One region of the Shewanella amazonensis SB2B genome, then DNA from elsewhere that is predicted to be linked to it. Evidence: predicted binding sites of a transcription regulator. Region 1 holds the regulator's gene; each other region holds the start of a gene.
The links. Region 1 encodes sigma-54, which starts transcription at its own class of promoters, with help from an activator protein. Its sites were predicted from a motif close to GTTGGCACGNNNNTNGNNT; they were not measured.

Region 1 (3,255 bases):
CAACCCCAGCAAGAGAAGCAGCAATGACCCAACTGACCCTGAAGGCCAGTAACCTCGCCAAGAGTTACAAAAACCGCCAGGTTGTCAAAAACGTCAGCCTCACCGTCAATACCGGCCAGGTGGTCGGCTTGTTGGGCCCCAATGGTGCCGGTAAAACCACCACCTTTTATATGGTGGTGGGTCTGGTACAGAGTGACAAGGGCAGCATACACATCAATGATGATGACCTGACGCTGGATCCCATGCATCTGCGGGCACGCAAGGGCATTGGCTATCTGCCACAGGAAGCCAGCATCTTTCGCAAGCTGTCGGTGCGCGACAACATCATGGCCGTGTTGCAGATGCGTAAAGAGCTGAACACCGATGAGCGTGAAGAGGCCTTGGAGCAACTGCTGGAAGAGTTTCACATCACCCACATTCGTGACAATCTGGGCATGTCACTCTCAGGTGGCGAACGTCGCCGGGTCGAGATAGCCCGGGCGCTCGCCGCAAACCCCAGATTTATCCTGTTGGATGAACCTTTTGCCGGGGTAGACCCCATTTCCGTTATCGACATCAAAAAGATCATCGAGCAATTGAAGAATCGTGGCCTTGGTGTGCTTATCACCGACCACAACGTGAGAGAAACCCTCGATGTGTGCGAAAAAGCCTATATCGTCAGCCATGGCGATTTGATTGCCGAAGGCACTCCTGCCGAAATCCTCGACAATCAGCAGGTGCGTGCAGTGTACTTGGGTGAGCAATTCAGGCTATAGTTAATTAACAAAGCCCCCTTCTCATATCCGGATAATCAGGGTGGTAAATCACCGGATAACCTGATAGAAAAGCTTTCTACCTGAATAATTTAGTGAAGGATTCGCAGTACAATGAAAGCGTCGCTCCAGCTAAAACTGGGACAACAACTCACAATGACGCCACAGTTGCAGCAGGCCATTCGTCTGCTTCAACTCTCTTCGCTTGAACTGCAACAGGAAATTCAGCAAGCCCTCGACGCCAACCCACTGTTGGAGCTGGACGACGAACTGGGCAGCGATCAGTTTGATGCCGACGGCGGCGATAAAGAATTTGATGACCAGTTCAGCCAGGAGTCCGTCTCAAACGACACCACGGACAGTGCCTCGCTGGAAACCTCAGACGCCATCAATCAGCAGTCCATGCCGGACGAGCTCCCGATGGATACCACCTGGGATGAAGTCTTTACGGCTGCCCCCGTGTCTGGCCCCGGGATCCGTGGCGAAGATGATATGCCGTTTCAGGGCGAAACCAGCGAAGGCCTCTACGAACATCTCGAATGGCAAAAAAATCTCACCCCTTTTTCCGATACCGATCTGGCCATTGCCACTGCCATCATAGATGCCATCGATGACAAAGGTTACTTGACCCAAAGCCTGGAGGAAATTCTCGAGGCCGTGGGCGATGACGAAGTGGAGCTTGACGAAGTTGAGGCCGTGCTCAAACGCATTCAACACTTCGACCCAATCGGGGTGGCTGCCCGTGATTTGGCAGAGTGCCTGCTCATTCAACTTGGGCAGTTTCCGGCGGATACCCCCCACCTGGACAACGCCAAGCTGCTTATCCGTGACCATTTGGACTTGATTGCCAACCGCGACTTCCGCACCCTGATGCGAAAAACACGCCTCAAGGAAGAAGAACTCAGAGACGCAATCGTCCTTATTCAGGGGCTGAATCCCCGTCCCGGTGAGTCGGTGACCAGCACCAAGGACGAGTATGTTATTCCGGATGTCTCGGTCAGTAAAAAAAATGGCCGTTGGGTTGTAGAGCTTAATCCCGATTGTATGCCTAAACTGAGTGTGAACCAGCAATATGCCGCCATGGCGCGCACCAGTCGCAACCAGGCTGACAGCCAGTTTATCCGCGGGCATTTGCAAGAGGCCAAGTGGTTTATCAAGAGCCTGGAGAGCCGCAACGACACCCTGCTGAAAGTCGCCAATTGCATAGTGCAGTTCCAGCAGGGCTTTTTTGAGTATGGTGAAGAAGCCATGAAACCCATGGTGCTCAACGATATCGCCGAAGCGGTAGAGATGCACGAATCCACCATCTCACGGGTCACTACCCAAAAATACATGCATACCCCAAGGGGTATCTTTGAACTCAAGTATTTTTTCTCCAGCCACGTCGGGACCGAAGATGGCGGAGAATGCTCATCTACTGCCATCCGCGCCTTTATCAAGAAACTGGTGGCAGCAGAAAATCAGAAGAAACCATTGAGCGACAGCAAAATGGCGGAACTTCTGGCAGAACAAGGAATCAACGTTGCTAGACGCACCATCGCCAAATACCGAGAGGCGATGTTGATCCCACCGTCAAACCAACGTAAGAGTTTATAACCCACCCAAGGTCTTTGGAGGAAAGTGTCTATGCAAATCAATCTGACTGGGCATCATATCGAAATCACTGATTCACTGCGTAACTACGTAGAGAGCAAGTTCTCCAAGCTTGAACGTCATTTCGAACAGATCAATAATGTCCACGTTGTTCTCAATGTTCAGAAATTGCAGCAAATCGCAGAAGCCAAGCTTCACCTCAACGGTGGCGAGGTATTCGCCACTTCAGAACATGAAGACATGTACGCCGCCATTGACGCCCTAATTGATAAATTGGACCGTCAGGTTATTAAACACAAAGAGAAACTGACCAAACATTAACGATGGAACTAAGTACCATCCTGGCGCCGGAGTGCACTAGCTGTGCCACTCCGGGCAGCAAGAAAAAGGTGCTGGAGCTGATTAGCGATCTCGCTGCTGCCCAGAATCCCTCCCTCTCGTCTCAAGAGATATTCGAAAGCCTGCTGGCCCGTGAAAAAATGGGTAGCACAGGTATTGGTAATGGTATTGCCATTCCCCATGGACGCCTTGGCACTATAGATAAGCCCTTAGCTGTGCTGATCAAGTGTGAAGAAGCCATTGGTTATGACGCCATTGACAAGCAACCTGTGGACATTCTGTTTGCCTTGCTGGTGCCGTCGGACCAGTGTCAGCAACATCTCAGCACCCTGGCCGCTATGGCCGAAAAGCTGAATGACAAGCAGATCCTCAAGCAGCTGCGTAAAAGCCACGATGAAAAGGAACTTTACCAGGTAATCATCGGATGAAACTCGTTATAGTCTCCGGGCGCTCTGGCTCCGGAAAGTCGGTAGCCCTCAGGGTACTGGAAGACTTGGGCTACTACTGCGTCGATAATTTGCCATTACAGCTGATTGGGCCCTTGCTTGCCCAGCTTAAGGGTAATAACGAC
Region 2 (3,255 bases), 1.3 Mb from region 1:
ATTGATACCCGTCTTTGACTGAGTCGCTGGCCTGCAGATCGTCATCCCGTTTTACCGGGATGCTCAGGACAAAGCAGGCCCCCCCCAGAGTTGACTTTCCTTCGTAACGCACACTCCCTTTAAGCAGGGTTGCTGCATTGAATGCCGCTGACAAGCCCAGCCCAGTGCCTCCCCGGGCGCGGATGGTGGTATAAAATGGCTCAAACATATGCTCGGCGACATCAGCGGCGATCCCGGGGCCATTATCCTCAAGGCGCACGACAAGGCGCCGGTTTTCCAGATAGGCCTCTACCCGGAAGAGATTTTCCCGCCCCTGTGCGAAGGCATGGGCATAGATGTTGGACATCAGATTACTCAGTATCTGGTTGAGCAGACTGTAGTTTGTTTCTACCTGTAGCTCATCGGCAATATCCAGTTCCATGTTGGCCATTGTTGGCGCATAGATAAGCTGTGTGGAGTCATGGATGTCCCGACACAGCTGGGCAATGGGAATTTGCTCGTGAGCCTCATGGCTGTTTTCCGCTGCAATGGTTTTGAATTTCTGGATGAGGTTACTGGCGCGGGTGATATTGCTGACGATGAGCTCACAGCTTTGCTGGTATTCTTCGAGAATGGCGTTGATTTCCTCCAGGGTGGCTTCTTCACTGTGAATAAGGCTGATGAGTTCATCGATGTGAGCCAACTGGGTACTGGCAGCGGTGAGGCAAATCCCAATTGGGGTGTTGATTTCGTGGGCAACACCGGACACCAAGCCCCCAAGGGCAGCCATTTTCTCCTGCTCAACCAGCGCCTCCTGTGCTCTTTTCAGAATTAACAGCGACTGTTCCAGCTCCATGGTGCGCTCTTTTACCTGCTTGGCGAGTTCTTCCTTATACGAGCGCTCCAGTTCCAGTAGCCTTTCTCTGTCTTCCAGCGCGTGTTGCAAGTCGGACTTGGACTTTTTCAAGGCACCGAAGGAACGATGCAGCTGTTCCTGCATTTCGTTTATTGCCAGGGCGACCTGATCGAACTCATTTTGAGCACCGCGCTTTTGAAACGTCAGTGGCTGATACTCATGTTCTACGCTGATGTCCTGGCAATAGGCTGCCAGAGTATTGAGGTGGCGGGTAATGTTGAGCCACACCAGGATAAGGATCATGCCAGCCACCAAAAAGGTTTTTATGGCGTTGGAGAGCAATATGATGATGGCCTTGTCATAAATGCGTTCGTACACGGCATTCAAGTCGGCCAGGATAGTGAGTTTACCCACGGAGATGCTTTCACTGCCGGAGTTGTAGTTTAGGGAAAACACCTTCTCAATAAAGTTCTTGTCGATGGGGGCACCGCGGCTCCAGTGCTGGCCGCTGTCGTCATCGATGGAGATATAGGTAATGTCGGGCAGCTGGATAAGGCCTTCGAGTTGCGTATTGATAAGGCGCTCATCAATCACCCAGATACTGGCCGCCAGCACGTCGAGGTTAACTTTCTCGATGTTGGAGAAGGCACGATCGATACGGTTAAGATCGCCGTTATAGTCGTTAAACAGCTGATAGCCGGTGGTGATGAGTGTGATAAGCGAGCTGAACAGCACGATCGAAATCATCAGCCTGCGACCGATTTTGCTGCTCACCGCCTGACGAGAAAAACCCAGCATGCTTTCTAATTAGCCCCAACCTGCATTTGAATATGTATAAGCATAGTTTGGCTAATAAAAAAACGCTGAAATTCTGCAACCTGAGTACAAATTGACATATCTGTTAAGGCTGGCATTTAACTTGCTACGAGTGATCAGAAGTTCAATTTTTTGACGGAAGAGGTGTGTGATGAAGGTGCCTGAATGGAATGTCCCGGGGGTTGAATCACTGAAAGCCTGGGGGTTTAAAAGCATGCTTTGGCTGCTGATAGCGACCCTGACATTGAAATTTGCGCCGCAATCCTGGCTGGCGACTTTGCATCTTGACCAGTGGGTCATTCAGGAATCGGCCTTGATAGGTCTAGGATTGATTGTTGCCTGTGCTTTTTTTGCATCGCTTTTGGCCAATTTTTTATTGGACGAGGCTATCAGTTACCTGGGGACCAAGCGGAAGACAGAAGTGATTGAGCATAAGGTCAAATTGCTCGATCCCGCTGAGCGTGCGCTGCTCAGAGAATTCTTTTTACAGGGAAAAACTATTCTGACCCTGCCCGTAGAAGAGTTGGCAGTGCGCAGCCTGGTAGAGACCAATATTCTCGAGTGCCTCGGAAATGTGAAGCACTATGCCATCCAGGGGTCAACGGCCGATTACAAGATAAGTATGCTGGCGAGAGAGCATCTGAACCGAAATGTACTCAGATTGCCCAATGGGGAGCTGAGTCAGGAAGATATGCAGAACCTGATAAAAGCGCGTCCTGGATTTGTAGGTAGCGTGGTATCACACCGCAAGCCACCTCAGCGCGCAGCCTGAGGCTCGAAGAAGAAAACACAGACATAAAAAGGGGGGCCATTCGGCCCCCTAATTCACTCTTGAAACATGCACAGTTAAGAACATTGAAAGCAAAAACTAAGGCTTCGCAGACTTCACAAACAGCATCCACATAATGTAGGAAATTATCCCTAAAGTGGTGAAGATCACTATCATTGACATTAACCCTATCGGGTTACCAAACATCAAATCCAGCCAAAACGCCATGATTGAAATCCTCTTTTCCGTGAAGTCGAGTTTAAGGTAACTCTCAGTTCCCTTGGCTTTCCTGATCTTGATCAATAAAGCTCCCTATTGATTAGCACTATGAAAAACAAGTGTTAATAATTTGATGTGAATCAACTTTTGCTCAATTTTGAGAGCCTGGACCATAATTGCTGTTGGGATGAACAGACAAACTGCCGGGCTCCCCCTCTTTTTGGGTAGTCGGGTGGTGAGCTTGAGGGATGCCAATGCTGTTTGAAAACAAGATGTTCCAACGACTGGGCTGGCTGTTGCTGTTGGTTGTATTGGTGCTGTTGTTGACCAAATCCCTGTGGCTTGAAGCCATGGTGCTGCTGCTCGCGGCAGTTATCATTGGCACAGGCCTTATGGGGCAGGCCAAAGCCCTGGCGGGTTTGGAGAGCGGGGTAGCCAACCTTGCCGACGGTGATTTGACACAGAGATTTGATGGTCATGTCAGTGATAACTATGCGAAGGTCGCCAAAGGGTTGCGGCGCATGAGCGAAGATGTGACCCGGACCGTGTCGGGGCTTTCGGATACCAGCGAGGCGATGAATCAGGTTGCCAGAGAGCTGAAGTCAGTCAGTGAGCT
Region 3 (3,255 bases), 1.4 Mb from region 1:
CGCATCTCCAACTCTCCTTTCAACCCCGCTCTCCATTCATCCTCAGCATGGTGCGCCTGGCCTGATATCAAGGCTTAAATCAGTATCACTCCCCAGCTTTGGCAAATACAAGCAAAACAAAAACAGCAGGCCTGAGCCTGCTGTTTTTCGGAGTTTGACTGCCTTTAACCGGCGGTTTTCACCGTCACGAACTCGGGGTAGGCATCGATACCACAGTCGGAGGCATCCATACCATTGTACTCTTCTTCTTCACTGACACGGATCCCCATGGTCACCTTAAGGACAAACCACACAAGGAAAGAGGCGCCGAAAGTCCAGGCGAAGATGGCACAAATACCAAACAGCTGTCCGCCCAGGGTCGCATCGGCATTGGATGCAGGTACCAACAGCAAACCCAGCACCCCGGCCACACCGTGTACAGATATAGCACCTACGGGGTCATCAATCTTGATGCGATCAAAGCCCACGATAGAGAACACGACCAGAGCACCTGCCAGCAAACCAATGGCTGCGGCGAACTCAAGGGAAGGTGACAGGGGGTCTGCGGTAATGGCCACCAGACCTGCCAGCGCACCGTTCAGGATCATGGTTAAATCGGCCTTGCCCCAAATCATTTTGCAAACGACAAGGGCGGAAATCGCACCGAAAGCCGCAGCCGAGTTGGTATTGACGAAGATCTTACCGACAGAGGCGGCGTTGGCGGCATCAGACACCATCAACTGGGAGCCACCGTTAAAGCCAAACCAGCCCATCCACAGGATAAACATACCCAGAGTCGCCATTGGCAGGTTGGAGCCGGGGATAGGGTTGACCTGACCCGATGGGCCATATTTACCTTTGCGGGCGCCCAGCAAAATCACGCCGGACAGTGCGGCGGCAGCGCCGGCCATGTGCACAATACCGCTACCGGCAAAGTCCACGAAACCTGCTGCACTGACAAAACCGCCACCCCAGGTCCAGAAACCTTCGACCGGATAGATAACTGCAGTCATCACCACAGAAAACGCCAGGAAGGCCCAGAGTTTCATGCGTTCAGCCACGGCTCCGGACACAATCGACATAGAGGTTGCCACAAATACCACCTGGAAGAAAAAGTCTGATTCCAGGGAGTGGTCGGCATCGGCGGCCTGGGTACCAATCAGGGTACCGAAGCTTGGCAACCAACCCGCTTCAGGGTTGTCTACATACATGATGTTGTAGCCCACTATCAGGTAGGTGATACAGGCAATTGAATAGAGACACACGTTTTTGGTGAGGATCTCAGTGGTGTTTTTGGAGCGCACCAAACCCGCTTCCAACATGGCGAAGCCTGCCGCCATCCACATGACCAAGGCCCCGGAGATCAAAAAGTAAAAGGTATCCAGTGCGAATCTGAGTTCGGCCACTGTCAGGCCCAGTTTGCTGATTTCTTCCATCTCGCTTCCCCTTACAGTGCTTCGTCGTCAGTTTCACCGGTCCGAATTCGGACCGCTTGCTCTAAATCGGTGACAAAGATTTTACCGTCACCGATTTTGCCGGTATGGGCCGCTTTTACGATGGCCTCCAACAGCAGCTCGACATTTTCAGCCTTGGTAGCGATATCCAGCTTTATCTTGGGCAGAAAATCCACCTGATATTCGGCACCCCGGTATAGTTCGGTGTGCCCCTTCTGACGGCCAAAACCTTTGACCTCGGTTACTGTCATACCTTCGATACCCATGCCGGCGATGGCTTCACGCACATCGTCGAGTTTGAAGGGTTTGATGATTGCACTCACCAGTTTCATTCCCGGCCTCCGCTGATTGTTGTATGTCTTGCCTGACAAAGACATTTCAAGCATCGCGCCAAAGTTTCAACCCAATGTTTTTAATATATTTATTACATTTTACGCACAAATTGAGCGCATAAATTCGCACAAAAAAAGTGCACTTATGCAGACGGCGCACCAAGGTGGTGCATTTGACTTTCGGCGTATTGGCAGCGGCATTAAAAAGGGGTTAACTGGGTAAAACCAAGGAGGCGATACATGCTTAAGCCAAGTGAAACTGTGCTTGTCGTCGTGGATGTTCAGGGCAAACTGGCCCGACTGATGTACAACTCAGAAGCCATGCACCAGCAGCTGATCACCCTGATAAGCGGGGCAAGAATTTTTGATATACCCATTCTCTGGTTGGAGCAATTACCAGACAAACTGGGACCCACTTCTGAAGAACTCAGACTGGTGCTGGAAGGCTTCAGCCCAATTCCCAAAGAACATTTCAGTGGCTGGGCCTGCGATGAATTTCAGCAAGCGCTTAACAATACCGGACGCAAGCAGGTGCTGCTGTGCGGCATAGAAACCCACATTTGTGTGTATCAAAGTTGCCGCGACATGCTGGACAACGGCTTTGATGTGCATCTGGTGGCCGACGCCATGGGGTCGCGCACCGCCGAGAACAAAGCATTGGGACTACAAATGATGGGTGAGGCTGGCGCCAAACTCACCAACGTCGAGTCGTTGCTGTTTGAACTGCAACATCATGCGGTAGGCGACAGTTTCAGAGCACTGCTGAAACTCATCAAATAAGCCGCTCTATTACTCACGTCTGCCAAAGAAAAGCCCCCGCATTGCGGGGGCTTTGTGTATGCAGGCTTGGGGTTTGCTGCTTACTTGTAAGTGGCTTCGCGGGCCTTGGCGTCTGCTTCCCACTTGGGCAGCATTTCTTGCTTGAACTTGGCCTTATCGGCGTTCATCTTGTCCATGTCCATACCCAGAGCAGCCTGAGCTTTGGCCTTGGTAGAGATGTCCGGCAGCTCGATAGGCTGCTTCACGCCTTTGGTGGCCAGCAACTGAGCCAGTTGAACGCGGGCGTTGGCAGCCTTGTCTACGGCAGTGCCCAGTACACGCAGTGCTTCAGCTGGAGCATGTGCAGACACGCCGTGAGAGGCAATGGCGTAGTCCCAGCGCCACTGAGCGTGACGGATGTTGGTCAGGATAGGCTTCATTTCATCTTCGGTGGCACCGGCTTTCCAGGCAGCACCGGCTTCGAAGTGAGCAGCAACCAGCTGAGCTTCAGCCTTGGACTTGAGCTCCATCACCTTGGACTTGTTGTCCTTGTAGACGGTCAGCATGTGTTCTTTGTCCTGACTGTGGCAGGTACCGCAAGTTTCTTCGAAACGATCGAAGGGGTTGCCCACTTTGTGATCGGTAAACTTCTTGCCCTGTTCATTGGTGACTTTCGGCATGTGACAGTCAACACAGGACACGTTGTTTTGACCGTGAGTACCCAGTTTCCA

Region 2: a site for sigma-54 is predicted at 1,742-1,760, ahead of SAMA_RS02920 (superinfection exclusion B family protein). Genes of this name have one in related genera too.
Region 3: a site for sigma-54 is predicted at 1,810-1,828, ahead of SAMA_RS03450 (P-II family nitrogen regulator). Genes of this name have one in related genera too.

Annotation. Positions count from the first base shown of each region.
Region 1 covers NC_008700.1:3,662,641-3,665,895, forward strand. The annotation lists gene lptA (lipopolysaccharide transport periplasmic protein LptA) at 1-27, shown strand, start outside; gene lptB (LPS export ABC transporter ATP-binding protein) at 24-755, shown strand; gene SAMA_RS16110 (RNA polymerase factor sigma-54) at 867-2,348, shown strand; gene hpf (ribosome hibernation promoting factor) at 2,379-2,666, shown strand; gene ptsN (PTS IIA-like nitrogen regulatory protein PtsN) at 2,669-3,112, shown strand; gene rapZ (RNase adapter RapZ) at 3,109-3,255, shown strand, end outside.
Region 2 covers NC_008700.1:673,167-676,421, forward strand. The annotation lists gene SAMA_RS02915 (sensor histidine kinase) at 1-1,633, opposite strand, end outside; gene SAMA_RS02920 (superinfection exclusion B family protein) at 1,803-2,423, shown strand; gene SAMA_RS19310 (DUF3149 domain-containing protein) at 2,520-2,648, opposite strand; gene SAMA_RS02930 (bacteriohemerythrin) at 2,894-3,255, shown strand, end outside.
Region 3 covers NC_008700.1:804,648-807,902, reverse strand. The annotation lists gene SAMA_RS03460 (hypothetical protein) at 1-5, opposite strand, end outside; gene SAMA_RS03455 (ammonium transporter) at 165-1,415, opposite strand; gene SAMA_RS03450 (P-II family nitrogen regulator) at 1,427-1,765, opposite strand; gene SAMA_RS03440 (hydrolase) at 2,006-2,545, shown strand; gene nrfA (ammonia-forming nitrite reductase cytochrome c552 subunit) at 2,626-3,255, opposite strand, start outside.